DNA from 2 places in the Arthrobacter rhombi genome. Region 2 is predicted to be linked to the other one. Evidence: predicted binding sites of a transcription regulator. Region 2 holds the regulator's gene; the other holds the start of a gene.
The links. The regulator LexA, encoded in region 2, represses DNA repair genes until DNA is damaged. The targets are predictions, from matches to a motif close to TCGAACANNTGTTCGA.

Region 1: the regulator LexA is predicted to act here: its motif matches at 6,274-6,289, upstream of ABD088_RS06205 (DUF6504 family protein).

What each region holds. Positions count from the first base shown of each region.
Region 1 covers NZ_BAAAIV010000006.1:45,027-59,710, reverse strand. Annotated here, with positions in the region: gene thrS (threonine--tRNA ligase) at 1-1,597, opposite strand, end outside; gene ABD088_RS06215 (DUF1990 domain-containing protein) at 1,693-2,166, opposite strand; gene ABD088_RS06210 (DNA polymerase III subunit alpha) at 2,240-5,863, opposite strand; gene ABD088_RS06205 (DUF6504 family protein) at 5,860-6,171, opposite strand; gene ABD088_RS06200 (outer membrane protein assembly factor BamB family protein) at 6,504-8,036, shown strand; partial or broken gene ABD088_RS06195 (VOC family protein) at 8,097-8,446, opposite strand; partial or broken gene ABD088_RS06190 (helix-turn-helix transcriptional regulator) at 8,420-8,689, opposite strand; gene ABD088_RS06185 (SOS response-associated peptidase) at 8,699-9,463, opposite strand; gene ABD088_RS06180 (mycoredoxin) at 9,499-9,768, shown strand; gene ABD088_RS06175 (S-(hydroxymethyl)mycothiol dehydrogenase) at 9,871-10,956, shown strand; gene ABD088_RS06170 (MBL fold metallo-hydrolase) at 10,956-11,585, shown strand; gene ABD088_RS06165 (hypothetical protein) at 11,687-12,124, opposite strand; gene ABD088_RS06160 (lipoate--protein ligase family protein) at 12,275-13,030, opposite strand; gene ABD088_RS06155 (uridine kinase) at 13,077-13,673, shown strand; gene ABD088_RS06150 (thioesterase family protein) at 13,709-14,572, opposite strand; gene ABD088_RS06145 (protein adenylyltransferase SelO) at 14,636-14,684, opposite strand, start outside.
Region 2 covers NZ_BAAAIV010000007.1:42,745-57,428, forward strand. Annotated here, with positions in the region: gene hflX (GTPase HflX) at 1-592, shown strand, start outside; gene ABD088_RS06865 (ATP-dependent DNA helicase) at 585-2,603, shown strand; gene lexA (transcriptional repressor LexA) at 2,658-3,386, opposite strand; gene ABD088_RS06875 (LysM peptidoglycan-binding domain-containing protein) at 3,650-4,054, shown strand; gene ABD088_RS06880 (histidinol-phosphate transaminase) at 4,123-5,253, shown strand; gene hisB (imidazoleglycerol-phosphate dehydratase HisB) at 5,304-5,930, shown strand; gene hisH (imidazole glycerol phosphate synthase subunit HisH) at 5,931-6,569, shown strand; gene ABD088_RS06895 (hypothetical protein) at 6,569-6,721, shown strand; gene priA (bifunctional 1-(5-phosphoribosyl)-5-((5-phosphoribosylamino)methylideneamino)imidazole-4-carboxamide isomerase/phosphoribosylanthranilate isomerase PriA) at 6,793-7,530, shown strand; gene ABD088_RS06905 (SseB family protein) at 7,534-8,448, shown strand; gene ABD088_RS06910 (DUF1844 domain-containing protein) at 8,509-8,877, opposite strand; gene infC (translation initiation factor IF-3) at 9,111-10,184, shown strand; gene rpmI (50S ribosomal protein L35) at 10,302-10,496, shown strand; gene rplT (50S ribosomal protein L20, sunset domain variant) at 10,601-11,284, shown strand; gene ABD088_RS06930 (TrmH family RNA methyltransferase) at 11,395-12,336, shown strand; gene ABD088_RS06935 (cation diffusion facilitator family transporter) at 12,463-13,434, shown strand; gene ABD088_RS06940 ((deoxy)nucleoside triphosphate pyrophosphohydrolase) at 13,431-13,883, shown strand; gene pcp (pyroglutamyl-peptidase I) at 13,880-14,494, shown strand; gene ABD088_RS06950 (hypothetical protein) at 14,466-14,684, opposite strand, start outside.

The DNA.
Region 1 (14,684 bases), on a different contig from region 2:
AGCGCTCCGGCAGGTTGAAGTCCAGCTGGATCGTGGACATCTGCCAGGTCCGGCCGATGGCGTCACGGGCCTGCACGGAGATCTTCGGACCGTAGAAGGCCGCTCCGCCCGGATCCGGGACCAGTTCCAGGCCCGAAGCAGTGGCGACCTCTTCCAGGGTCCGGGTGGCCTCATCCCAGGCGTCATCGCTGCCGACGTACTTCTCGGGGTCCTTGGTGGAGAGCTCGAGGTAGAAGTCATCCAGGCCGTAGTCCTTGAGCAGGTCCAGGACGAACTGCAGTGTGGTGGTCAGCTCATCCTTCATCTGCTCGCGGGTGCAGTAGATGTGGGCATCGTCCTGGGTCATGCCGCGCACGCGGGTCAAACCGTGCACGACGCCGGACTTCTCATAGCGGTAGACGGACCCGAATTCGAACAGCCGCAGGGGCAGTTCGCGGTAGGACCGCCCGCGCGAAGCGAAGATCAGGTTGTGCATCGGGCAGTTCATCGGCTTCAGGTAGTAGTCCTGGCCGGGCTTGCGCACCGATCCGTCGTCGTTGAGTTCCTCGTCGACGTGCATCGGGGGGAACATCCCGTCGCGGTACCAGTCCAGGTGGCCGGATATCTCGTAGAGGTGGCCCTTGGTGATGTGCGGGGTGTAGACGAACTCGTATCCGGCTTCCTCGTGGCGCTGGCGCGAGTAGTCCTCCATGGCCCGGCGGATGATGCCGCCCTTGGGGTGGAAGACCGGCAGGCCTGACCCGAGCTCGTCGGGGAAGGAGAACAGGTCCAGCTCAGCGCCCAGCTTGCGGTGGTCACGGCGCTCGGCCTCTGCCAGCCGCTCCTGGTAGGCCTTCAGATCCGCCTTCGTCGGCCAGGCGGTGCCGTAGATGCGCTGGAGCTGCTTGTTCTTCTCGTTGCCCAGCCAGTAGGCGGCAGCCGTCCGCGTCAGGGCGAAGGCGTTGGAGATCAGTTTGGTGTTGGGCAGGTGCGGGCCGCGGCAGAGGTCGCACCAGACGATGTCCCCGGACTTGCGGTCGACATTGTCGTAGATGGTGATCTCGCCGGCGCCGACCTCGATGTTGGCGCCCTCGCCGACCTCATCGGCGTCGCTGGACTTGCCCAGCAGTTCGAGCTTGTACGGCTCGTTGGCCATGGCCTCGCGGGCTTCATCCTCGCTGACCACCCGGCGGGCGAACTTCTGGTTCTGGTTGACGATCTTGAGCATCATCTTCTCGAGGGCCTTCAGGTCCTCGGGGGTGAACGGCTCGTCGACGTCGAAGTCGAAGTAGAAACCGTCGGTGATGTAGGGGCCGATGCCGAGCTTGGCTTCGGGGCGCAGCTGCTGGACAGCCTGGGCCATCACATGTGCGGTCGAGTGGCGCAGGACCTCGAGGCCCGCGGGGGAATCGATGGTCACCCGTTCGACGACGGTGCCCGCCTCGAGCTCGCGCGACAGGTCGCGCAGGACCCCATCGACATGCATGACGACGACGTCACGATCGTCGAAGTACAGCTCGGCGCCGGTAGTGCCCGCAGCCACCTCTCGCTGTGCTCCGTCGACGCTGAGGGTGATCTGCTCTGACACGTGGGTCTCCTGGTTCGTTGGGGGCTTCATGACTTGTGGCATACGGTGACCACAGCCAGCCAGGGTCCAGCTTAACCGACGGGTTCGCGCCCGAACCAATCCGGGTTGTGCGTTGTCCCGCAGGATCAGCGCAAGGCGCGCAGGTACCGTCGTCGGACGACGCGCTGGGCGATCAGCAGGAGGGGGAAGAGTCCCCGCCACGGCTGGTGGGGTGCCGCCCGGGTCAGGGATCTGACCGTGAAGCTCACCGTGTCGTCATGACGATGCACGATGAATGCCTCTTCGCCCTCTACCGGGTGGCCCGGCCTGGTCTTGTAGGCGAATCCGACCCGGTCGGCTTCCACGATCACGGAGGTCACCTCCACCGGCTCGACGATCACCCTGCCCAGCAGGTGGACCCTGATGTCCAGCCGGTCCCCCACGGACACCGGATCTGTCGAGTCCACCGTGAACCCGCTGGCCGTCTTGACGCGCCAACGGAGCACTTGGGCGCTTGTGCGTTCCCAGACGGCGGCACCACGCCCCAGGAACGCCGACGCCTCGGCCCTGCGGTAGCGGGGATCGGTCGCCGGCCAGGCGCTGAGTTCCGGGCTGGTCATGTGGTGCGTCCCCCTGGTGATGGTGCCTCTGGGCCGTGTCCTGCCCCAGCCTACGTCGTGGGCACGGCCCGTGTTATCCGACGCCGGTTTCCGGCCAGTCCTCCGGTAGGTCGGCCGGTCCCCGATGGTCCAGGTCCTCGGCTTCCATCCTCCGCGCCAGCGGCTGCACACCGCCGTCGTGCCGGACGGGCTTGCCCCGCAAACCGGTGAAGGTCTCCTTCACCCGGCAAGGGTCCGATAAGTGTCCGGGGCCCGGAAGCGAGCCCTGATCGGCCAGGTCCCAGGCCTGCAACGCCTGCAGGCTGATTCCACGGGGCCCGGTGCGCCGGGTGAGGCCGTGGACCAGCAGCAGGCGGGTCGCGAAGAGCAGGGGGCCCGAGTTCTGCTGGGCCTCGTGGAAGAAGGTGCAGTCCACGCAGCCGGTGCCGTCGTCCAGGGAAATGAACACCACCCGGCGTCCACCGCGCATCGGTGGCGTCTGGGTGGCCACCCGGACCCCGGCGACCAGGACCTCGGTTCCGTTGCGCAGCCCCAACAGGTCCTTCGCCGGCGTAGCCCCCAGCTTCGAGAGCAGGGGCGCGTGGGAGGACATGAGGTGCCCGCTGACATCCACGGCCATGAGGTCCAACTCGGTGCGGATGGTCTCCTCCAGGCTGGGTGCGGCCGCGCCCACCGTCAGAGCCCCCAATTCCACATCCCCCAGAGGTAGCGGAAGCTGTCCGGTGATCGGACGGTGGCGTGCGGGCAGGGCCTTGGCCGGGCGTCCGGCGAGATGGAGCATCAGATCGGCGCGGTTTCCCCGGCCGGCGGCCTGCTGGAGGCCGTCAAATGCCCCCAGTGCGGCGAACGTCCGCAACGAGGACCGGCTCAATCCCGACCGGTCCCGCACATCGGCCAGCGAATCATAGGGCTGCCCGGCAATGACCCGCTTGACCTCGGTCCCCGAGACCCCATGGATACCACTCAGGCTCAACCGGATGCCCAGCCGCCCGGCCGGCATGGTCCCCGGGGCACGGTAGACCGGGGGGACGGTGGGCGGTGGCAGCAGGCCCCGGACGCGCTCGACCCGGTAGGAGGCATCGGAACGGTTGATGTCCAACGGCAGGATCGGGATGCCCATCCGGCGGGCTTCGGCGACCAGGAGCCGTTTGGGATACATGCCGGGGTCGTGTTCCCAGATGCCGGCGAGAAAGGCCTCCGGATGGTGGGCCTTCAGCCACGCCGACTGGTAGGTGGGCACCGCAAAGGCAGCACCGTGGGCCTTGCAGAAGCCGAAGGAGCCAAAGGCCTTCAACGTCTGCCAGACGTCGTCGATGACTCCCAATGGATAGCCCCGCTCCATGGCGCGGGCCCGGTAGAGCTCCTCGACCCGGGGCTCCGCCTGGTCATTGCCGAGCAGCCGGCGGTAGACATCGGCCTTGGCCAAACCGCAACCGGTCATAACGTCGAAGATGCGCAGCACCTGTTCGTGGAAGACCGTGACCCCGTGGGTTTCCGCCAAGGCTGGTTTCAGGTCGGGGTGCGGGTAGTTCTCCGGGGCGAATCCGTGCCGGTTCTCCAGGTATGGCTTGACCATGTTCGATTGCATCGGGCCGGGGCGGAAGAGCGAGATGTCGATGATCAGGTCGTTGAACTCACGCGGGGCAAGCTTGCCGATCAGTTCGCGTTGCCCCGGGGACTCGATCTGGAAGCATCCCAGGGTATCGGTGGTGCGGATGAGCTCGTACGTCGGTTCGTCATCCAGCGGAACACGGTCCAGGGCGATCGCCCCGTCCGCGTCCAGGAAGTCCGGCAGCACACCACCGGGACCGCGGGGATGGGATCCGGCCGCTGCCACTGATGCGCCGTCTCCGTGGATCCTGACGACCTCGGAAACGGCATAGGCCATCGCCGATTGCATGCGCACCCCGAGGACATCGAGCTTGAGCATGCCCATGGGGTCCATGTCGTGCTTGTCGAACTGGCTCATCGGCAGGCCGAGCCCGCTGGGTTGGACCGGGGTGCGATCCAGCAAGGTGTTGTCACCGAGGATGACACCGCAGGGGTGCATGGAGATATGCCGGGGCAGCCGGTCCAGGCGTTCGGTCAGGTCCACCAGCAGGTCCAGCTGCCGTTCGGCGCCCATCCGTTCGGCGAAGGGACGCAGTTCGGGCTTCTCCTCCAGCGCCTCGCGGAAGTTGCTGGCCGAGAAGCGCCACAGCTGCTTGGCGATCACATCCAATTCGCCCTCTTCCATGCCGAGCGCCTGCCCGGCATCCCGGACAGCGCCGCGGGCACGATAGCCGTTCTGCATGCTCATCAGGGTGACCCGTTGGGAGCCGAACCGATCGAAGATGTTCTCGTAGACCCGGTGCCGTTCGGCGGATTCGACGTCGATGTCGATGTCGGGCAAGGTGGTGCGGTCCCGGGAAAGGAACCGCTCGAAGAGCAGATCGTGGGCCAACGGGTTCACCTGGCTGATACCCAGCAGGAAATTCACCAGGGACGAGGCCCCCGAGCCCCGGGCGGCATTGCGCACCCCCATCTCGGCGATCATCGCACTGACCTCGGCGACGGTGAGGAAATAGGTGCTGAAGCCCAGATCGGTGATGGTATCCAGTTCCAGGGCCAGTCGATCGCGCAGCTGCCGGGAGCCTGATTCCCGGGGCAGCAACCGGGTGATGCCCGCTTCGCACCGTGCCGCGAGAGCGGCATCCGGACGCCCCGTGATGCCGATGACGCTGGCCTCGGGCACGACGGGGATCCCCCACCCGGCGTCCGCGACGGGGTCCATCCGGGCCCAATCGGCCAACGCCGCGGTGGAGCGCAGCAACTCGGCGGCCACCGCCCCCTCCCCCGCTTCCCGGGCGAGTTCCCGGGCCAGGGCCTGCATGCGCCCGGGGCTCTTGAGCCATCCCTGTCCGTTGGGTTGCAGGTCGGTCAGGGTTTCCAACGAGCTCAACGCCCGGGCGGAGTCGAGCACGTCGGCGGTGGCGGCGCCATCGGCCTCGGCATAGCGCACGGCATTGGTCAGGACCGCCGGTATGCCCAGGGCCTGGGCAGCCCGGAGCATCCGGATGGCATGGGCACTGCTGAGCCGCTCGCCCGGGGTGTTCAGGTGGGTGACCAGTTCCACGCGCACCGCATCACGTCCCAGCCTGGTCAGCCACGTGCCCAGGGTCGAGCGTGCCCGGGGCAGGTCGCGCCGCAGGGCTGCCTCCCCGACGTCGGAATCCGGCCCCAGCAACACCGTCAGCACCGTGCCTTCCTCGGGGTCGACTGCGCAGGTTGCCAGCTCGGCAGGGGTGACCCCGATGGGCTTGCCTGCCGTGCCACCACGGTGTGCCGACGTGCCCTCATGCGCCAGGGAAACCAGCCGGCACAGGGCGCGGTACCCGGCGCCGGCGCAATGTCCCCGGGCCAGCACGATGACCCGCCCCTGCACCTGGAGCCGGGGCCGACCACGGGACGCGGCCACCGGATGCCGCGGGATGCCGGATGCCGGACCCAGCACTGCCAGGTTCACCCCGAGGATGGGGTCCAAGCCAGATTCCCGGCAGGCCTTGAGGTGCTTGACGGCGCCGTACAGGCCATCACGTTCGGTGGCGGCCAACGCATCGGCCCCCTCGGTGGCAGCACGGCGGGCCAGGTCCTGCGGCCAGGACACCCCGTAGTGTGCGCTGAACGCGGAAGCCACGTTCAGGTGGGTGAAGCTCACGCGCTCTCCAGCAAGGCGTCGTGGATGCGAATGAGCCGCCAGCGGCCATTCTCCACATCCCGGGAGACCTCGAACGTGAGCAGCGGCCCCCGGCCGGCCAACCTGACCTGGAGCCTCCAGATCTCGTGGTCCACGAGTCCCGGTCCGCGGCCACGTTCGGCGCGGACTTCCTCGGCCCACCACTTCCGGCGCTCGAACCAGCGCACGGGGTCCGCTGCAATGCGGTATTCACGGCCCTGCCAGCGCAGGCGCAACGGCAGTCCCGCGGTGCTGCATTCCACGTCGACGGATTGGGTGAAAAGCCCCATCTGATACCTCCAAACCGCCCCGGAAAACAACGTGGGTCACGGGGCACTATGTGACGGACGGGGCCGCGGATCCGCAGGGGCATGACGACCACTCCATTCTATTCGAATCTATGTTCTAAGCAAGATCAGACTAGAAAGCTTGTACGACACTTTGGGGTCGGGGTCTCGAAACAGGAACCTGACCGGGCATGATGCAACGGCACCGACTACGACGACGGGGCTTCCCCGGCCTGGAATGGCCCGGTTGCTGCCGCCCCCACCCCCATGCCGGGACTTATCCACATTTGCGCGGATTCCTGTTCCCGTCATTTATGCGCCGCTAGCGTCAAGACATGGGAAACCGCATAACCACCAGTCTCGTCTCGCTTGCGCTGCTTCCGCTGGCCCTCACCACAGCCTGCACGGCGTCACCGGAACCGCCTGGATCCTCCACTGCCCCTGGCGCCGAGAAGAAGGCCCCGCAAACAGAATCCATCGCCCCCCGCAGCACCGGGAAGATCAAGCCGGTCTGGACCAGGAAGCTGGAGCCCATCGGACAACCACTGCTGCAGGACGGCGTTGCCCTGATCATCTCCGGCGAAGGCCAGCTCATGGAGTTGGTCGCCCTGAACGTCAAGAACGGCAAGGAGCTCTGGCGCAAGGACTACCACCCGGGACATGTACCGGGAGGGCTACCCGCCGTCCCAGAAATCTCAGAAGACAGGAAAGGCCGTACCCGCGTCGTCTTTCTCCAACAAGGAAAGATCCCCACAGAAAACGCTGGATCATACCGGTGGACCGTTCCCGTTGCCGTGGACCTGAGAACCGGGAAGCTAGTTCATCGTGGGACGACTTCGGAACAAGTTGGAAGCCGCCCACGTGCTTGTGCAGACGGAACCGACCTTTGTTATATGCGTTTCAAACAACCGGACTTCGACAGCGAAGCGGTACGCATAGATCTCGATACTGGCCACAGCCAACGAGGCAAGACCGTCAGCCCCCTCTCCGATCAATTCCAGCCGATTCACCGTCAGGGACTCCACGTGGTGTTCGGAGAACATGAGCGGTTCGCCATGGTCAAGAACAAAAAGATCACCTGGCAGAAAGACATCGAAAAGATTTTCGGAGCCGGCGCCTCGGCCAACAGAGGCTTCGTAGTCTCCAAGGTGCCGAAAAAAGAAATCTACGTCGCAGACCTCGGCATCCCCGGTCGCTCCGAGCTCCGGAATGATGACTCCAAAAAACACAAATCAAAGTTGACGGACCATGTTTTGGCGGGAATTGACGGAGCCACTGGCAAGACGAAATGGAAAGCCAAGGGAGCCGGCACCATTTGCTCCTTCTACGTCGGTGAATCGGCGACCCGGCTGGGCGACGGTAAGGCCTTCCCCATCCGGTGCGACTATCTGTCCGGAACCTACGACGGAGTCTTCGACCACCCCTATGCCAAAGCCAAAGCACAATTGGTCGGCTACGACCCGCTGTCCGGAAAGCCCGCGTGGAAGTTGAAGCCCGTAAAGATCACCAAGCGCAAACAGATGCTGCTCGAGACTGCCGGAGATGGAACGTACATCGTGACCGGCAAATCCGGTGGACACCGCATTGTCGAAACCACTCATGGCTCAAGTCGCGCCGCGCTGTCCGGGGAAACCTTCTTCTGCATCCACAGTCAGGAGATCCGTCTGCCGGTCGAACCCGGTGAAGATCGACAACGTACCGGGACGGGCGGAGATTTGTATGCCTCGTGCACGAGTACCGGCAAGAAGGCCAAGGGCTACACGATCGGCGCAGTCAGGGACGTTGACAACACCGAACGCGGAATGACGCTGATCTCCGAAGAAGGACGCGTCTCCGCGTTCAAGTTTCCTTCGGGGCAGAAGTCCTGAAGGCAGTGTGGCGTGCCTCCGGATCCAGCGGCACGCCACTCGCCGACAACCGGGCGACGGTCAGGAGGCAGCCTGGTTGATGCGCACCAAGTTCCCCGACTGGTCGCGGAAGGCACAGTCGCGCGGGCCCCACGGCTGGTCGATCGGTTCCTGGAGCACTTCGGCGCCAGTGGCCCGGACGCGCTCGAAAGGGCATCAACGTCGTCCGTGGTGAACACCGTCATCGGGAGCACACCCTTGGCGAGGAGTTCTTGCATGGCGTTGCCGTCCTGCTCGGAGCGCCCGGCATGCGGGTCCGAGAAGACGATTTCGGCACCGCCCGGAAAGGCGGATCCGAGTGTGACCCACCGGCCGCCGCCGGCGACATCGTTGAGGACAGCGAGGCCGAGCGAGGGCCACCCCACGCCCATGCAGGCATCGGTGACGCTGACCCCGCCGCGCAGCAGGGCCATGGCCCGTTCGATGCGGCGGGTCATGAGGTAGGCGTACGGCGTCTCACCGTAGGCCGCCTTGAACCGCCGGGAGAAGTGGGCCGGCGACATCAGGGCCCGGGATGCCATGGTCGGCACGTCCAGGGGGCTGGCGAAGTCACGGTCGATCAGGTCGCGGACGCGGCGACGATGGGTGAGCCCTTCCAGCTCGTGGGCGTCCATCATGGCCGGCTACTCCGTCAGCAGTTCGGTGAGTGGTTCGGTCAGCTCCGGGCCATCATTCCTGACGTTGCCCACAGCGGAGGCGACTTCGCGCAGGCTCCATTGCCCGGCGACCGCATACGCCTCGGCCCTTACCTGTTCAACAAGGGGGCCGGCTTCCTTGTCCCCCGGGTTCAGCCACTCGGCCATCGACTCGCGGTCCAGGGGAATGGGCAGGCGGTCATGCAACCCGTGCAATGCGTCGAGGACCTCCGATTCCCCCGTGGCCTCGGGTGAGGCCATCGTGAGGATGCTGCAGCTGAGCAGCCAGCGTTCGTCGTCGTCCTCTGCCTTGGAGGGGTCCTTCCACCATTCGTAGATGCCGGCGAAGTAGATCATCGAGTCGTCTTGTGGGTGCACGAAGAAGGGGCGCTTGGTCCCGGCCTTGCCGGTACCTGCCTTTTTCCATTCGTAGTAGCCCTCGGCCGGGATGGCGCATCGGCGCGCCTTGATGGCCGAACGGAAGGTGGGCTTTTCCAGCACCGTCTCGCTGCGGGCGTTGAACGCCCGCACGCCGACGGACGGGTCCTTGGCCCAGATCGGCACCAGCCCCCATTTGGCCACGTGGACCTGGCGGACCACCTCGTCATCGATCAGCCGTTCCAGCACGACCGGGACATCCGTGGTCGGGGCGACGTTCCAGGACCTCCGCAGTTCCAGGGCGTCATCGGCTTCGGCTTCCGCGTCGGCCACCAGGTCTCCGATGGCCCGCGCCATCACGTATCGTCCGCACATGGAATAAGCGTCTCATAGGGCTGGTTGTGCTGGATATGACTGATCTGAAGACCGCTGAATTCGTGCCCGAAGCCGGAACCGTCACCATGTTCACGACCTCCTGGTGCGGCTATTGCAGGAACCTGAAGAAGGCCATGGATGCCGATGGAATCTCCTACCGCGAGGTCAACATCGAGGACGTGGAAGGGACCGCCGAGATCGTCGAATCCGTCAACGGCGGCAACCAAACGGTGCCCACGCTGCTCTTTGCTGATGGATCCGCCGTAACCAATCCACGTATTGAACAGGTGCGCGAGCGCCTCTGACGGCTCTGTGACAGGATGAAAGGTGTCCGCGGTTCTGCCGCGCGGGCACCTTTTTCTTTACCGGAACGGGCCGTGATCCACGGCCGAGAGGATGGAAACCACATGCCACAGAAGGTCAAAGCCGTCGTCGTCAAGGCCAAGGACGCGCCGGTCGAAATCGAAACCATCGTCATCCCCGATGCCGGCCCCGGAGAGGCCGTCGTGGACATCCTGACCTGCGGGGTCTGCCACACCGACCTGCATTACAAGCTGGGCGGCATTGGCGATGAATACCCCTACCTGCTCGGCCACGAGGCCACCGGCGTCGTCAGCCAGATCGGCGAAGGCGTCTCCAACGTTGCCGTCGGCGACCGTGTGGTGCTGAACTGGCGCGCCGTCTGCGGCGAATGCCGCGCGTGCACCAAGGGCCAGCCGCAGTACTGCTTCGACACCGCGAACGCCACCCAGAAGATGACGCTCGAAGACGGCACCGAGCTCTCCCCCGCGCTGGGCATCGGAGCCTTCGCGGAGAAGACCCTCGTTGCTGCCGGGCAGTGCACCAAGGTCGATGAGGACGTGGATGCGGCGGCCGTGGGCCTGCTGGGCTGCGGCATCATGGCCGGCATCGGTGCCGCCATCAACACCGGTGAGGTCAAGCGCGGCGAGTCAGTGGCCGTGATCGGCTGCGGCGGCGTGGGCATCGCGGCCATTGCCGGCGCCCAGCTGGCCGGCGCCACCACGATCATCGCGGTGGACATCGACCCGGCGAAGATCGAACTGGCGAAGAAGCTCGGCGCCACGCACGGGGTGAATTCCAAGGAACAGGATCCGGTGGAGGCCATCCGCGAGCTGACCGGAGGATTCGGTGCCGACGTGGTCATCGACGCGGTGGGCCGCCCCGAAACCTACAAGCAGGCCTTCTACGCCCGCGATCTGGCCGGCCGGGTCGTGCTGGTCGGTGTCCCGACCCCGGAGATGCAGCTGGAACTGCCCTTGCTGGACGTCTTCGGGCGCGGCGGTTCACTGAAGTCGTCCTGGTACGGCGACTGCCTGCCCTCCCGCGACTTCCCCATGCTGGTCGAACAGTACAAGCTGGGGCGCCTGGACCTGGACGCATTCGTCACCGAACGCATCGGGCTGGGCGACATCGAGGCCGCCTTCGACAAGATGCATGACGGCACCGTGCTGCGTTCGGTGGTGGAACTCTGATGCCCGCACAAATCCAGAACCTGGTCACCTCCGGCACCTTCAGCCTCGACGGCGGGACGTGGGACGTCGACAACAATGTGTGGATCATCGGAGATGAGTCCGAGGTCATCGTCATCGACCCCGCCCACAAGCCGGCCGCCATCGTGGAAGCCGTGGGCGACCGCTCGGTGAAGGCCGTCCTGCTCACGCACGGCCACGACGACCACATCCGGTACGCCCGCGAATTCGCGGATGCCGTCCGTGCCCCGATCCATCTGAACCCGGAGGACCAGATGCTCTGGGAGGACGTCTTCCCGGGGACGGTCCCGGATGGGGAGATCTATGACGGTGACACGTTCGAGATCGCCGGGTCCACGCTTCAGGCCATCCATACGCCGGGCCACTCCCCCGGGTCCACCTGCTTCCACGCGCAGAAGCACGGGACGCTGTTTTCCGGTGACACGTTGTTCAAGGGCGGTCCCGGTGCGACGGGACGCAGCTACTCGAGCTTCGAGACGATCATCGAATCCATTCGGGACCGGCTGCTGGTCCTGCCCCCGGACACCGTGGTGAATACCGGCCACGGCGACGCCACCAGCATCGGTGCGGAAGCACCGCACCTGCAGGAATGGATCGATCGGGGCGAATAGCCGATACCGGCTGATCGGCCGACAGCGCTGGATGATGGCGGGCCCTTCGGGGCCCGCCATCGTCGTTTACGCTCGCTCCGACGTGCGGCCCGCCCACTGCATCAGGCGCCAGCACGGCCACGGGCCAGGTCGAGCACTTCGGTTGGCCGCAGGGCGCTCGTGGTGGACACCGTCGGCGCACGAACCACCTGCAGGACCCCGATGATCCCCTCGTAACGCACCATCGCCTGCGTGAGTTCGATGCTGCTGGCATAACGTCGCAGGAGCAGTTCCCTCCCGTCGGGGCCCGTGGCAGACCCCGGTTGCATCCGTGCAGGCCATTCGGAGAGCCCGTCGACCAGCGCATGGAGGATCCCGTGGGCTTCTCCATACGCCATGTCGCGGATGATCAGCTCGGGCTGGTCCAGTCCGGTCAGCCCGACCGTGTAGGCAACCGGAACGCCGCGCCGCCCGATCGCATGTTCAATGAACCATTCCCCCGTCGGTGGTGCCGCCGCGGGCTCCAACTCCCGGGCCATGGTGCTGCAAGTGGTGCACATGATGCCTCCTCATCGGCATCGACCACCCCGTCGGGGCCGCTGCCATGCACACCAGCATCGGCACCCACGCGGTGGCCCGGCCCTGGCGGACGCACGCCTGTGCACAACGCCGGCCCCACGGGCCCTGTGGCGGTGCAGTGGACGCGCCGGCTACGGGCGCCCGAGGGATCCGGGGTCCATCAGTTCAGTGTGCTGTGCGTACCCAGCCAACAACGCCCGTTCGACAGCATCCACCGTGGTGCCCGGCACCAGATCCTCGGCGGACCCGGCGGTCGAGGGATCCAAGGCAAGCCCCATGTCCCGGTAGACGGCCTCAAGCACGCGGCGCAAAGGGGCGGAGTCCTCCACGACGAAAACGCTGGCGAACAGCCACGCACCGGCCACCACGCGCTGGGCCGTCCCGACGAGCTTGACCGGCGACCGCACCACCGAGGAGGGGCCGGGCATCCCGTGCACGCTGAACTCCCCCGGACAGTATTCGCCGGGGATCTCACCGACCCGGGCGTCGATGCCCAACGTCCCCAGCGCCCGGGCGTACACATCACCCAGCACCCTGAAGCGTTCCTGGTGTCCCGCCATGGCCTGCCCGGCCGGTTCTACGTGGTCCACGATCAGCGTTCCCCGGTGATAGGCGGCGGCCCGGCCGCCGGCCTTGCGCACCACCGGCGCAAAGCCCAGTTCCCGCGCGGAGGAGGCCGCGTCGTCGTACCCGGGAAGCCGGACATCACGTTGGCCGAACGCCAGCGTCGGTTCCGGACGGTACAGCCGCAGCGTGGCCGGCGCCCCGCCGTCGCGGACGCGTTCCAGCAGCCGGATGCCCTCGAGCAGATCGTCCCCGGGATCTCCGGTGGGGTCGGAGCGCCAGACGGTCAACGGCTGATCTGCTGCGGGATTCCAGGCACTCATGCCCTCGATTCTAGATGTGGGCGTGCCGCACGGAATAATAGGGGCCGTGCCCGAACGATCCATGACCCTCATTCTCCTCGGCGGCTCCTCCGGTTCCGGAAAGTCCTACCTCGCCGCGCGGTACGGTAGACCCCACATCGAACTGGACAACTTCTACCGCGAACTGGCCGAGGACTCCCCCGCCACGCCGCTGCCGCGCACCGGCTACGGAGAGGTCGACTGGGACCACCCGGGCACCTGGAACTGCGACGCCGCCGCAGACGCCGTGTTGTCCCTGCTGCGCTCCGGCACCATGCAGGTCCCCGACTATTCGATCTCCACCTCCAGCTACAGCGGCCACCAGACCGTGGCCATGGCCGGCGGCCCAGCCGTGGCGGAGGGGATCTTCGTGGACGAGATCCGCGCCCCACTACTGGCGGCCGGCGTGGACGTCCGCGCCTACTACATCGACGTGTCCCCGATGACGACGGCGGTGCGCCGGTTCGTGCGCGATGTCAGGGAGCGCCGCAAGCCGGTCCCCTTCCTGCTGCGCCGCGGTTGGGCGCTCTACCGTGCCGAGGGCCAGCTGCGCCGCCGCTACGTCGACGCCGGCTTCATCCCCACGCCGAAGCCCAGGATCCGCGAAATGCTCGCCGCCGCCTGACCCTGCCGCCTGACCCCACGTCAGCTGCCCGGAACCTACCGGACCGGCATCGGCCGGACGGTGAGGATCTGCTCGCTGCGCCCGAAGGGGCCCTCGACATCGTGCAGCACCGCTGAGGTCAGCCCGATGCCGTCGGTTCCGTAGGTCTGCTGCGAGGAAATCCCCAGCCATTCCCCGGTGGGCCGACGGTGCATGTGGATCTGCAGGTCCACGTTGGGGAACATCCAGGACTCGGGGCCCGGGGCCACGCGTGGTGCCACCCCGTTGGCGGTGTCGACCATGCCCAACAGGTGGACCATGTCGTCGGAGGGCTCGCCGTCGACCATGGCGTTGGGGTTGCGCATCCAGACGACGCCGCGCCCCAGCCGCAGGCCCGGTTCAACGCGGAATTCCAGTTGCTCGATGTAGCCGCCGGGCCACATGTCCATGCCGTCCCAGGCGGGCAGGTCCTCGGGGTGCGTCACCGTGGGGTCCTCGATCCCGGCAACTGCCGTGGAATCATCGGTCTTCAACCGCCAGGCTCGGGCCACGATGGCCGTGCGGCCCTGACACACCATCTCGGCCTCGATCAGCTCGATCGTCTTGCCGGGCCGGACCATGCGCGTGGTGACCTCGATGTCGCCGCCGTGGATGATGCCCAGGATGTCCAGGCTGACCCGGGCCATGCGCATGTCCTCGCGCGGCTGGAACTTCTCCAGTTCGTGGGCCAGCAGCCCCGTCGCCGGTGCCATGTGCTGTTCGTGGGCATTCCACGCGCCCTGGGTGTGGATGGTGGAGCGGTATCTTCCGCCGCCCAGCGGGACGTAGAACGAGGCGGGCCGCGTGCCATCCGCCAACTGCTGGAGGTGGTCCGAGGAGGCCTCGGGAACCGTGCCGGGTCCGGTCGAGGTTTCGGTCATGGATCCGTCCTTTCACTGCGGCGCGGGGGGCGCCGAAAATTCCACACTAGTCGGGAAGGGGGCTCAGGTGCCGCAGAAGGTCCGGTATGGTCCGAAGTCCTCCGGCGCCCCG
Region 2 (14,684 bases):
GGTCCAGAACGCCTTGTTCGCCACGCTGGACCCCACGGTACGGCGGACGGAAACCGAGGACGGAGTCGGCTACACGTTGGCCGATACCGTCGGCTTCGTCCGGTCGTTGCCGACCCAGCTGGTAGAGGCCTTCCGATCAACGCTGGAAGAAATTGCCGATGCGGATCTCATCCTCCACGTCGTCGATGCCTCCCACCCGGACCCCGAGGGCCAGATCCACGCCGTTCGACAAGTCCTCACGGAGGTCGATGCGCAGAACATCCCTGAGATCATCGTGCTGAATAAAGCCGACATCGCCGACCCCTTCGTCGTTGAGCGGATTCGCCAACGCGAACCGAACCACGTGGTTGTCTCCGCCCGCACTGGTGGGGGGATCGCCGAATTGTTGGAGCGGATCAGCTCATCAATCCCGCGGCCCGATGTTGCCATGGAACTGCTCATCCCCTACGAACGTGGGGATCTGGTGAACCGTCTGCATGGCACAGATGCCGAGATTCTCTCGATCGAGCACACGGCAGAGGGAACCCGGTTGTCCGTCAAGGTGCGTGGCGTACTCGCCGCGGAATTGGAGCAATTCGTCGTCCATGGCTGAAGTAGAAGACGTGGTGGCCCTACTAGACCGGGCCGTGGAACGCATGGGCGGACAGAGCCGTGCCGGGCAGCATGAAATGACACGTCAAGTGGTGGAGTCCCTGGAATCGGGCCGCCACTTGCTGGTTCAAGCTGGGACAGGAACGGGCAAGTCCTTGGCCTATCTCGTCCCGGCGATCGCCCACGCTCTCGACGCGGACAAGCCCGTCGTGGTCTCAACGGCCACCCTGGCTCTTCAAGCGCAGATTGTCGGGCGCGATGTTCCGCGTCTGCTGGAAAATCTCGCCGAGGAGTTGCCGCGACAGCTCGACGTCGCCCTGGCCAAGGGCCGCTCGAATTACGTGTGCAAATACAAGTTGGGGGGCGGATATCCCGATGAGGACGAGGGGGCCCTTTTCGCGCTGGACGACGATGGTTCCGCACGCGCGCTGACGGCGGGAGCTGGTCCTTCCTCTGCCCTAGGCCAGGAAGTGGTTCGAGTCAGGGAATGGGCCGAGGAGACCACCACTGGAGACAGGGACGATCTCGTTCCCGGAGTCAGTGAACGAGCCTGGCGGCAGGTCTCCGTCAGCGCCATGGACTGCCTCGGTGCGCAAAAGTGCCCCATGGCTGAAGAGTGCTTCAGCGAACTGGCGCGGAAGAGGGCCGGTGATGCAGATATCGTCATCACCAACCACGCGATGCTTGCCGTATCCGCGTTTGAAGGCCTGGCCGTCTTGCCGGAATTCGACACGGTGATCATTGACGAGGCCCACGAACTCCAGGACCGGGTGACCAGTTCGGTCACCCGCCCCCTTTCGGCGGCCTTGGTCACGGGGGCGGCGACGGCGACCCGTAGAAATTGCAAAGGAGTTGCCGTTGAGGCCCTGAGCAGAGCGGGTAAAGCCCTGTCTGACTCCCTCGAGGGTGTTCCCACGGGGCTGCTTCCGAAGGGACTGAACGAAGACCAGCGTGCTGCCGTGGCGGCAATCCGAGAAGCCGCGAGGGTTGCACTGTCGGATTCGAAGCCCGTTAACGGAGATACCGCAGACGGCGGGCGACAAATGGCGCGATCCCAGTTGCAGTACTTGATGGAGCAGTGTGACCGGCTCGATGGTCCGTCCGATGACCGCGAGGTCGTCTGGATCTCGCGCCAGGGCGACTTCACGCCCGGAGCCGGTTACACGCCCCCCGACGAATCCTCACCGGCCACGATCAACGTTGCGCCCCTGTCCGTCGCCGGCAAACTCCGGGAGGGACTGTTCGACGGCCGAACCGTGGTCTTGACCTCGGCTACCCTGGCCATCGGGGCAGCCTTTGAACCCGTGGCCGGTTCATTGGGGCTCCTGGGTGATGGGGCGCCTGCCTGGACCGGCATCGACGTGGGCAGCCCGTTCGACTACACGCGGCAAGGCATGCTCTACGTCGCGCGCCATCTTCCGAAGCCGTCCCGGAGCGTCTCCCCGGAGGCATTGGACGAACTTGCCGACCTGATCAGGGCCTCGGGTGGGGGAGTGCTGGCGCTCTTCTCGTCACGCCGTGCCGCCGAGGAAGCAGCGGAGGCGCTTCGCCCACGGGTGGATCCCGACATCCTGTGCCAAGGCGAATCGAGCATGTCGACGCTCGTCCAACAATTCGCTGACGAACGAGACACCTGCTTGTTCGGAACCATGACCCTGTGGCAAGGCGTTGACGTGCCCGGACCCTCGTGCCGACTCGTGGTGATCGACCGGATCCCCTTTCCACGGCCTGACGACCCGCTATCCACGGCTCGCAGCCGGGACGTCGCCAGGCATGGAGGAAACGGCTTCATGGCCGTCTCGGCGTCACATGCCGCGGTGAGGTTGGCCCAGGGAGCGGGGCGGCTGATCCGGTCGACCACTGATCGCGGTGTCGTAGCGGTCTTGGACTCGCGGTTGGCGACCGAACGGTACGGAAACTTCCTGCGTGCCTCGCTTCCGCCCATGTGGGCGACGACGGACAAGAACGTGGTTTTGGGTGCACTGTCCAGGCTTGCATCCGACGGGTCCTAGACGCACGGAACCCCCGTCTGTAGGTACAGGCGGGGGTTCTGTCGGAAATTGGTCCTAGATCGAACGCATCACGGAGACGACCTTGCCCATGACGGTGGCATGATCTCCGAGGATGGGCTCATATTGCCGGTTCTGCGGCAGCAGCCAGGTATGTCCGTCACGCTGGCGGAAAGTCTTCACGGTGGCCTCGTCATCCAGCAGTGCGGCCACGATGTCGCCATTCTCCGCGTGTTGCTGGCGGCGTACAACCACCCAGTCGCCATCGCAGATCGCGGCTTCCACCATGGAATCGCCGCTGACTTTGAGCATGAAGAGTTCGCCATGGCCCACCAGCTGCCGGGGCAGCGTCATGACATCCTCGACTGACTGGTCGGCCAGGATCGGTCCACCCGCGGCGATTCTGCCGACCAGGGGGACTTTAGCCACGTCGGAGGACGAGTCCATTCCGACCACGGAAAGATGGGCCCGCTCCCTGCCCGTTTCCTCAGGCGCCGCCCCCGGCGCCTCCTGGCCGGGAACCGCGCCAAGGCTCAGCGGCAGCAGGATTTCCATGGCCCTCGGACGACGGGGATCACGGCGAATGTACCCCAGCCTCTCCAACTGGCTCAGCTGATGGGTGACGCTGGACAGGCTTGCCAGCCCGACCGTGTCGCCTATTTCTCGCATCGACGGCGGGTAGCCCTTATCGGCAACGGCACGCTGGATCGTTTCGAGGATCTTTTTTTGCCGAGCCGTCAGGCCCTTGGGCGCTTTCTTCGGCGCCGGAGTCTCCGCTGAGCTCATGGTCCATCCCGTCCTGGTAAATCGCCGGCGTACCGGGCCTGTCCGCAATCTGTCGGATGCGGCTGGTGGACTCACATCCGTTCAGCCGTTGCTTCCACCCTAAGGCAGCGGAGGCGGTCATTCAAAGATTTATTCGAACGTGTCTCGACAACATTCGGACAAAGATGCTAAAAATGACTCAGAGGTTCGAACATGAGTTCGAACCTGAATCGCGGTAATCGCGACCGATACCCGCCACGACGGGTCTACAGGAAGGCAAGACCATGGCTCAGATCGCAATGACAGCTCCGGCGTTCTTGACTACGGACCACGCCACCACGCGGTTGGTCCGCGACACCCATCGAGTCTCAACTTCAGGTCGTCTCGAGCTCACGCGGCGAGGTCGCTTCGTTTGCATTGGCCTTCCACTGATGCTGGCGGCGACCGTGTTGCTGGTGCTCGCAGGTATCTTCACTGCGCCGGTGATGGCAGCGGGTTCTTCCGGGACGGCACCCGTGGAGGCAACCACTGTCTCCGTCATGGAGGGGGATACCGTCTGGAATCTCGCTGCCGAGTTTGCGCCGCAGCGTGACCGCAGGGAAGTCGTTAAGGAAATCACCGAAATGAACGACCTGCGTGGGTCGGTGCTGATCCCGGGCCAGCAGATCTTCGTGCCGACCGGCAGCTGAAACTCTAATGTGACAGCGCGCCACCACCGGATTCCCTGGCATGCAGGGTGCCGAATTAGAATGGTGCCGTGAGTAATCAGCTGGAAAGAATGGCCAAATTGCCGTTGCGGGAGAACCTGCGTGGGATCGAACCCTACGGGGCACCGCAGCTTGACGTCGCAGTATTGCTGAATGTCAACGAGAATACGCATCCACTGCCCGAATCTGTATGCCGGGCCATCGCCGAGGATGTTAACGCGGCGGCACTCACCCTGAACCGCTATCCAGATCGCGAATTCACCGAATTGCGCGAACGCCTCGCCGAATACCTGGGCCACGGGCTCACTGCGGAGAACATGTGGGCTGCAAATGGGTCCAACGAAGTCCTGCAGCAGATCCTCCAGGCTTTTGGCGGTCCCGGCCGAAGCGTCATGAGCTTCCCGCCGACCTACTCGATGTATCCCTTGCTGGCCAGTGGGACCGATACTGCTTATATCGCCGGTGAGCGCAATGCCGGATTCGGGCTGAGTGCCGCCTCCGCTGCAGAACAAGTCGCTGCCGCCGCCCCCAACCTGGTGATCCTCTGCTCTCCTAATAATCCGACCGGAACAGCTTTGGGGCTGGACGTCGTCGAAGCCGTCTACGAGGCCGGACGCGCCAGCAACGCGGTCATCATCGTCGACGAGGCTTATGCGGAATTCGCCCTCGAAGGCACCGAGTCCGCCCTGACGCTGCTCCCCGGCCGGGAACGCCTAATTGTCACGCGGACCATGAGCAAGGCGTTTGCGCTGGCTGGGGCCCGGCTCGGTTATCTTGCGGCGGCCCCGGAGATCTCCGATGCCCTGCGGCTTGTCCGCCTGCCCTACCACCTCTCAGCGGTCACGCAGGCGACAGCAAACGCCGCACTCAAGCAGGTAGAAGCACTACTGGCCACGGTGGAGGACATCAAGGGGCAGCGTGACCGCATAGTTTCCGAGCTCACCAGACTGGGACTCGACCCCGCGGTCAGCGATTCGAATTTCGTCTTCTTCGGTGGGCTCGAGAACGCTGGGCACACTTGGCAGGGTCTGCTGGACGCCGGGGTGCTGGTTCGCGACGTTGGCATCCCCGGCCACTTGAGGGTCACTGCCGGGACCAAGACCGAGACCACCGCCTTCCTGGACGCCCTGGAAGCACTGTTGTCACCCCGGAGCTCCGCCCCGTCAGGGCACGGCAGCTAGACTTGATCCCGGGCTGACATACCTGTTGCCCGCCCCTCCACACCGAAGGAATGTCTGTGCCTGCAGAACTACTCAGTGGTCGCCGCGCCCGCATGGAGCGTGCCACCAGCGAGTCCACCGTCGTCGTCGAGCTTGATCTGGACGGCACCGGCGTTGCCAACATCAGCACGAGCGTCCCGTTCTACGACCACATGCTGACGGCGCTAGCCAAGCACTCCTTGATCGACCTCACCGTCCAGGCCACGGGTGACACCCACATCGACGTACACCACACCGTGGAAGATGTTGCCATCACCATCGGCGAAGTACTGCGCACGGCACTGGGCAACAAGGAGGGTATACGCCGCTTCGGCGAAGCCTCCATTCCGCTCGATGAAGCGCTGGCACACGCCGTCGTCGACATCTCAGGTCGCCCGTACCTCGTCCACGGCGGCGAACCAGCCGGACAGGAGTACCACCTCATCGGCGGACACTTCACCGGATCCCTGACGCGCCACGTTTTCGAAGCACTGACATTGCACGCCCAGATCTGCCTGCACATGCGCGTCATCTCGGGCCGCGACCCGCACCACATCGTCGAGGCACAGTTCAAGGCCTTCGCGCGGGCGCTTCGGGAAGCAGTCGAGCCCGATCTCCGGACCGGCGGCGCCATTCCGTCGACGAAGGGTGCGCTCTAGGTGGCCCGGCCCTGCGTCACCGTCCTGGACTACGGGTCTGGGAACATCCGCTCCGCTGTACGCGCCCTCGAGCATGTCGGTGCCACGGTCACCCTCAGCAAAGATGCCAAGGACATCCGTGAAGCGGATGGCCTCGTGGTTCCGGGAGTGGGAGCATTCGCTTCCGTCATGCAGGCACTGAAGGAGGCCGGAGCCGGCCCGCTCATTGGCCGGCGCATCGCCGGTGGGCGCCCTGTGCTGGGCATCTGCGTCGGGCACCAGGTGTTCTTCGATGAGGGCGTCGAACACGGCATCCGCACCCCCGGTTTCGGCGAGTGGCCCGGCGTCGTCGAGCGTTTGGATGCGCCCGTAGTACCCCACATGGGGTGGAACACGGTCGATGCTGCGCCGGGCTCACGGCTTTTTGCCGGTGTCGAGCAGGAACGTTTCTACTTCGTGCATTCCTACGCCGTGCAGAAGTGGGACTTCCCAGTGGCCCAGCCCCGTATGACGCCCCCCTCGGTCACGTGGGCCGAACACGGCAGCCGATTCATCGCCGCAGTGGAGAACGGGCCGCTTTCGGCAGTCCAATTCCACCCCGAGAAGTCTGGCGACGCCGGAGCACAGTTGCTCGCCAACTGGTTGGGGACACTCGCCTGATGTGGAGCATCCTCTTGATGGCCCTCGGTGGTGTACTGGCCGGTGGAGCGCTGTCACTGCGCCAGCAGAAGGCACATATTTCCTGGATTATCACCGTGTGGGTCTTGGCGGGCATGTCCCTGCTGGCGGCCTACATCCTGACACTCGACTAGACAGCAGGGCACGGGACCGCCCACAGCGGCGGCGCGGCAGCCCACCCCGACGATGACCGGAGACCTACACCATGAACCAGCACAGCATCCTTGAACTCCTGCCGGCGGTCGACATCGCAGATGGCCAGGCAGTCAGACTCGTCCAAGGCGAAGCCGGCAGCGAGACCGGTTACGGAGACCCCTTGGAGGCGGCCCTGGCGTGGCAGCAGGACGGTGCGGAGTGGGTTCATCTGGTTGACCTGGACGCGGCGTTCGGCCGTGGGAACAACACCGAAGCCGTGTCGCGAATCTCCCGGGAATTGGGCATCAAGGTCGAGCTTTCGGGAGGCATCCGCGACGATGAATCACTCGAACGGGCCCTCGAATTCGGCGCGGCACGCGTGAACCTCGGGACAGCGGCGTTGGAATCCCCTGAATGGACGGCCCGTGCCATTGCCCGTCACGGCGACAAGATTGCCGTCGGTCTCGACGTTCGTGGCACCACGTTGGCCGGGCGAGGCTGGACCAGCGAGGGCGGGGACCTGTGGGACGTACTCGCTCGTTTGGAAGATGCAGGGTGCGCCCGCTACGTGGTCACCGACGTGACCAAGGATGGGACGCTGCGGGGGCCGAACGTGGACCTCTTGCGCGAAATGTGCAAACGGACGAGCCGTCCAGTCATCGCCTCCGGTGGCATCTCCAGCCTGGCTGACTTGCGGGAGCTACGCGCTTTGGTGCCGGAGGGTGTGGAAGGCGCCATCGTCGGCAAGGCGCTCTACTCCGGACAGTTCACCCTGCCCGAGGCCCTCGACATCGCCGGGCGCCGGTAGCCGATGCCGCACGATGACCACTCCGTTCCGGGCGGCGCTGCCGACGGTGGCCTTGCCCGGGAACGGCCACAGATCGGCCGTCACCTTCCGGGGCATATCGAAGCGGCACTCCTCAGGGCGGGCCAGGAATCCGACTCTGCGGGACAGGCGTGGTCGGGCCGGGACCTTTCGGGTGAGGGCAACCCGCTGCACAACTTCGACGCCGACGACGGATCGCCGGATCCTGCCTACGTGGCGGCGATCGCCGCCTTGAAGGCAGGTACCGGCGATGAGCAGGCGGTCCATCGCGCCTTGGCACACGCCCGCGTGTTCGTCCCCGTTGTGGCCACACTCGCGGACGGGGGAATTGGCGAACATGGATTCGCCGAGGACAAGGAAGCCGACATGGCGCTCGTGACCATCAAGGCCCCGGACGGCCGGCCCGCACTTCCAGTCTTCAGCAGCGTGGACCGGATGCAGTCCTGGCATGCACAGGCTCGTCCCGTCGCCGTATATGCCCCTCGTGCCGCACTGTCGGCGGTGGCGGAAAAAGCCCAGCTCCTCGTGATCGATCCAGGCGCAGAGCTGACCTTCGTCCTCCGACGGCCGGCCGTGTGGGCGTTGGCCCAGCAGCGGGAGTGGACGCCCAGCTACGCGGACTCCGAGCTTCTCCCCGTGCTGCAGTCCGCCGCAGACGCGGAGTCGGCCATCGTTGGACTTGCCGCAGCGCCCGGCAGGGGGGTTGCCTCGCGCGCCGCCGATGGCAGCGTAGTGCCCGGGGGAGGGCCTGGCCCGGAGCTGCGCATCGATGTCACGCTGCGTCCGGAAACCAGCAGGGAAGAGGCGACGGCGATCCTCCAAGAATTGCAGCGGACCCTGGGGACCAACGCGGAATTTGCGGGACGGGTCGATTCACTCGAACTGGGGCTTCGCGCTTAATCCAACAAAAAGGAGGCCGTCACAACAGTGACGGCCTCCTGGATAGCAAGGGGATGGGAGTCAGTTCACCGGACCGGTGAACTTCTCGCCCGGACCCTGGCCCGGGGGATCCTGGATCGAGGATGCTTCGCGGAAGGCCAGCTGCAACGAACGCAGCCCGTCGCGCAATGGACCCGCATGCTGGGAGCCTACTTCAGGAGCGGCTGCGGTGATCAGGCCGGCGAGGGCTGTGATGAGTTTGCGCGCTTCGTCCAGGTCTTTCAGATCTTCTGCGTCCTCGCCCTCGGCGAGCCCGCACTTGACCGCTGCAGCACTCATCAGGTGCACAGCCGCGGTCGTGATGACTTCCACGGCAGCAACTTCGGCGATGTCGCGGACATGATTGGTCTCGCCGAACGTGGCGTCCGGATTGGTTTCAGGGGTACTCATGCTGCTAAGCTTTTCACAGACCGACTGGTTTTGCTTATTCCGTGTGTTCCGCCCCACCTGGCAGGATGCAAGGAGTAGACACGGCCAGTACGCAAGTGGAGGCCTACTCCCACCCGCTGTAACCGTTCAAGGTTGCCGGGTCATTCGGATCGGAACCATGGTTCCGTGGCGTGCTGTTGTACGTCAGCCGAACATTCAGGCCTTCATCTGCCCCGCAGCTGGAGGCCTTCTCCATGTTGTCGGCGGTTTCGGACTACGAACAGCAGGAGTTACACATCAGCGATCCACGCATTAATGATCGAATCCGCGTCCCCGAGGTGCGGCTGGTTGGACCCAATGGCGAACAAGTGGGCGTTGTCCGCATTGAGGACGCATTGCGTCTGGCCGCTGAATCCGACCTTGATCTGGTTGAGGTGGCGCCGACGGCAAAGCCCCCCGTGTGCAAGTTGATGGACTTCGGCAAGTACAAGTACGAAGCCGCTGTAAAGGCACGCGAGGCACGCAAGAACCAGACCAACACGATCTTGAAGGAAGTTCGCTTCCGACTCAAGATCGATAAGCACGACTACGAGACGAAGACGGGCCATGCCCTGCGCTTCCTCGGAGCCGGCGACAAGGTCAAGGCGATGATCCAGTTCCGCGGCCGCGAACAGCAGCGTCCGGAGATGGGCATCCGCTTGCTGAACAAATTCGCAGAGGACGTCGCTGCAGTTGGCGTCGTCGAGTCGAGCCCGCGCATCGATGGCCGCAACATGGTCATGGTTGTCGGACCGCTGAAGAACAAGGCAGAGGCCAAGGCCGAAGCCCGCCGCCAGGCGCAGCGCGAGACGGACAAGGCCAAGGCCACTGCAGTCAAGGAAGGCCGCGTCGATACCTCGGACGACAAGCCCGCCATGACCCAGTCATTGGGCGACAACCTGCCGGAGGAATTCCAGGCACGTCTGGCGCAGGTCGAGGCCGACAACGCAGAGCAGGCCAAAAAGGATGCCGAGCAGGCCAAAAAGGACGCGGAGGCAGCGAAGGCCGCTCCCGTAGTCGAAGCCCCCAAGGCCGAAGCGCCCAAGGTGGCGGCACCCAAGGCAGCGGCTCCGAAGGCGGAGACCGCCAAGGCACCAGCGCCCAAGGCTGCTGAGGCCAAAGCGGCAGACAAGCCGGCGGCCGCAGCTCCCAAGGCAGCCGCGGCGAAGCCCGCAGCCGCTCCCAAACCCGTTGCGGTTCCGAAGCCTGCTCCGAAGCCCACAGCGACTCCGAAGCCTGCTCCGAAACCAGCACCACGCACTACCCCGAAACCGCGTCAGGGCAAGTAGCCCGCTGCGGTACGCCCCTCGGGGCGGCACACCTGACCCACGGGTTTCCAACACCGGAAACCTCAAAGATCCCCGGTCCGAACAGGGCAACGGGAGCACGTAAGGAGAACGGCGGATATGCCGAAGTTCAAGACCCACAGTGGCGCCAAGAAGCGCTTCAAGCTCACCGGTAGCGGCAAGCTCAAGCGCCAGCAGGCCAACCGCCGCCACTACCTGGAGCACAAGCCCTCCAGCCTCAAGCGCCAGCTGAAGGGCGACCTGATCGTTGCCAAGGCGGACACCAAGACCATCAAGCGGATGCTGGGCATCTAAGTAGACGCACCGGGAACCCTGCGTTCCCACCCATCCATGGAGTTCCCCCGGGCTGGTCGCCGTATTCAAGGCACAGCGAGGGCTAGATATTAAGGAGTACACACGTGGCACGTGTGAAGCGGGCGGTCAACGCCCACAAGAAGCGTCGGGTCGTTCTCGAGCGGGCCAAGGGCTACCGCGGTCAGCGTTCGCGCCTGTACCGCAAGGCCAAGGAGCAGCTGCTCCACTCGTTCGTCTACAGCTACGGCGACCGCCGCAAGCGCAAGGGTGACTTCCGTCGCCTCTGGATCCAGCGCATCAACGCTGCCTCCCGCGCCAACGGCCTGACGTACAACCGTCTGATCCAGGGCCTGAAGGCCGCTGAGGTCGAGGTCGACCGCCGCATGCTCTCCGAGCTGGCGATTTCCGACGCCAACGCCTTCACCGCGCTGGTCAAGGTCGCCAAGGACGCGCTCCCGGCAGACGTCAACGCCCCGGCAACTGCGGCCGCCCCGAAGGCTGCCGCCGCACCGGCCGCCAAGAAGGCCAGCGCCCCCAAGGCTGCTGCCCCGAAGGCTGCTGCCCCCAAGGCCGCCACCGAGGGCGAAGGCGTCGTGAAGGCCGTTGAGGGCGAGGACGCCCCCGAGGGCTACGTCATCAAGGGCAACCAGTCCATGAAGTACCACGTGCCGGGCTCGACCTGGTTCGAGCAGACCCAGCCGGAGTTCTGGTTCAACTCGGTCGAGGCCGCCAAGGCCGCCGGCTTCGAGCCGGCTGGCGGAGAATCCCGCCAGCAGTTCTCCAAGTAGCAAGCGCTGCTTGACGGGCTTGGCCCGTCGGTCGAAGGGACGGAATCCCCAGGGATTCCGTCCCTTCCCCCGTTTAAGCACCAGGACCTCGACCCCGATAAGGTTTTCCCATGAACGATGAGCATGGCTTCGAACCAGAAATGGCCAACCCCCGCGCCGAGCGCGTCAAGGAGGTGGCCCGGCTGGCCACCCGTTCCGGCCGGTCGAAGCGCGGCGCATTCCTGGCCGAGGGACCGCAAGCCGTACGGGAAGCCCTCCGTTCCCACGATGCCGCCGTCTCGGCGGGCCATCAGGGGATCGTCCAGGAGGTGTTCGCGACTCCCGATGCCATCCACCGGCACCCCGACCTGACGACGGGGCGCGGGCGGATCCACTGGCGCAGCGTCACTCCAGAAGTCCTTGCGGCGATGGCCGACACGGTGACTCCGCAGGGCATCCTTGCCGTCTGCGGCATTCCAGAAACCACATTGGATGCGGTGTTCGGCGCCGCTCCCCGTCTGGTCGCCGTGCTCTGCCGCGTCCAGGACCCCGGAAATGCCGGGACCATTCTGCGGGCCGCAGATGCTGCCGGGGCCGATGCCATCGTGCTGACCGAGGGCAGCGTGGACATCTACAATCCCAAGGCCGTCCGATCCACCGTGGGGTCGGTCTTCCATCTGCCGATCGTGACCGGGGTGGCCTTCCAACAGGTGGTTGAGGCCGCCGCGGCAGCAGGGTCCCAGCTATTGGCCGCCGACGGCTACGGGGCGGTGGATCTGGACGCCTTGCAGGATGAAAGCGCCGCACGGCGGGGCGGGGCCCAGCCGAGCACCGGGGGCGACATCGGCCATCAGTCCGGCACCGCCGTCGTGCCCGGGGAGACACCGAGGCTGGAGGATGCCACCGCGTGGTTGTTCGGCAACGAGGCCCAGGGGCTGGACGAGCGGGAGCTCGCTGCCGCCGGGCACCGCGTGGCCGTGCCCCTGTACGGGGTGGCGGAGTCTCTGAATGTCGGCACCGCGGCGACCGTCTGCCTCTACGCCTCGGCGCGCGCGCAACGCCGGAGGGCCTGAACGTCAGGTGCCGCTTCTGCCCGAGCCGTCCACGAGAACCCACGGCAGCGGGCAGGACCCCGGCATAGTAGCGTGTGCGTAGACGATTCCCGACGGCGCACCCGCGCCAGGACAAAGGCGGAAACCATGGCAGCATCCGGTGGGAGCAAGGCGGTCGTGGCGGCTTTGGCGGCCAACCTGACCATTGCACTTTTCAAGTTCGTCGCCTGGCTGCTGACGCAGTCATCGTCGATGTTGGCCGAGGCCATCCACTCGGTGGCCGACTCGGGCAACCAAGTGCTGCTGCTGGTCGGCGGCAAGCGCTCCCGGCGGCAGGCCAGCGCCGAGCACCCCTTCGGTTTTGGACGCGAACGCTACATCTACGCGTTCATCGTCTCCATCATCCTCTTCAGCGTCGGCGGGCTGTTCGCCCTGTACGAGGCGTACGAGAAGTTCAAGGACCCGCACGGCATCGAGGGCCGCTGGTGGTGGGTCCCACTGGCTGTGCTCGTCGGTGCGATCATCGCCGAGGGATTGTCCTTCCGCACCGCCATCCGCGAATCGAACCACACCCGGGGGCAGGCCAGCTGGGTGCAGTTCGTGCGCCGGGCCAAGGCCCCTGAGCTGCCGGTCATCCTGTTGGAGGACCTGGGCGCGCTGGTCGGGCTGTTCTTCGCCCTGTTGGGCGTGGGGCTGACGCTGCTGACGGGCAACGGGATCTTCGACGCCGCGGGAACAGCGATGATCGGGCTGCTGCTGGTCTGCATCGCGATCATCCTGGCCATCGAAACGAAGTCGTTGCTGCTCGGCGAATCGGCCTCCCGGGAGAACATCGCCAAGATCGAGGCCGCCATCGCCGCCGACGGCACGCCCATCATCCACCTCAAGACCCTGCATCTGGGCCCTGATGAGATCCTCGTGGCCGCCAAGATCGGCATCACTGCAGGAGCCACCGGTGAGCAGATCGCCGATTCCATCGACGATGCCGAGTCCAGGATCCGCGACGCCGTCCCGACCGCCACGGTGATCTACCTCGAACCCGACATCCCCCGGGCCGGGACCGCCGCCGGGAAGGACGCCGGGGCGGACACCCTGCACGACGGCGGTGCCGAGCTATGAGCGGGCTGAAACAGATCGTCGGGGCTGCCCTGGTGGATGACCTGGACGCCCCGACCCGGCTGTTGGCCGCCCGCCGGACCAGCCCGCCCTCCCTGGCCGGGATGTGGGAGTTCCCGGGCGGCAAGGTCGAACCCGGGGAATCATGTGAGGCCGGACTGCTGCGTGAACTGCGGGAGGAGCTGGGCATCGACGCCGCGCTGGGGCACGAGGTCACCGGCCCGACGGACCAGGGGTGGAAGCTGGCCGGCCCGGCAGCAATGCGTGTGTGGCTGGCCGCGGTGACCGCGGGGGACCCGGCACCCTTGGAGGACCATGACGAGCTGCGCTGGGTGGACCTGGCGGGCACCGAGATCGACGCGTTGGAATGGATCCCCGCCGACCTGCCCATCGTCGACGCCATCGTGGCACGCCAGGCGACCCGGTCCGGGCACGGGGCAGGCCACCGATGATCCTGCTGACCGGATTCGAGCCCTTCGGCGGCGACGCCACGAACCCCTCCATCGTCGCCGCACGCCAGGCAGCGGCGGAGCTCCGCGCTGCCGGGCTGGCGGCCACCGCCGTCGAACTTCCCTGCGTCTTCGCCACGGCCCCGGAAGCCCTGCGGCAGGCACTGCTGACCCACCGCCCGGAGGTGGTCATCTGCACCGGGTTGAATGCAGGAACCGCGGAGATCACGCTGGAACGCGCAGCGCTGAACGTCATCGATGCCCGGATTCCGGACAATGCAGGGGAGCAGCCCCTCGACGTGCCGGTCGTCGCCGGAGGACCTGCCGCCTACTTCACGACCCTGCCCATCAAACGCATGCTGGCGCGACTGCACGCCGCCGACCTGCCCGCGCGGGTCTCCCAAAGCGCCGGCACGTTTGCCTGCAACCAGGTCTTCTACACCGTGATGCACGAGCTGGAGGGGACCGGAGTGCGCGGAGGGTTCATCCACGTCCCGGCGACCGGTCCCGGTGGTGCCGACCCCGGGCAGCTGGCCCGTGCCCTGGTTCTGGCAGCACGCGAGGCCCTGGACCCCGCCGCCGACGTCAGCCTCGGCGCCGGTTCCCTGGCCTGAGCCCGCGCAGCACGTCGGCCGTCGGCCTCAGGGGTCGTTCGGTGTATCCGCCGGCCGCCAACCCGGCGCCGCGTTCGAAGATGTTCCGTGATGCGGGATCGCCGGTGCGCCACCAGGAGTATCCCGCGGCCGCCGCGTAGAGGACCAGGAACGGCAGCCCCAGGCAGATCGCGTACTGCGTGCTGTGGCG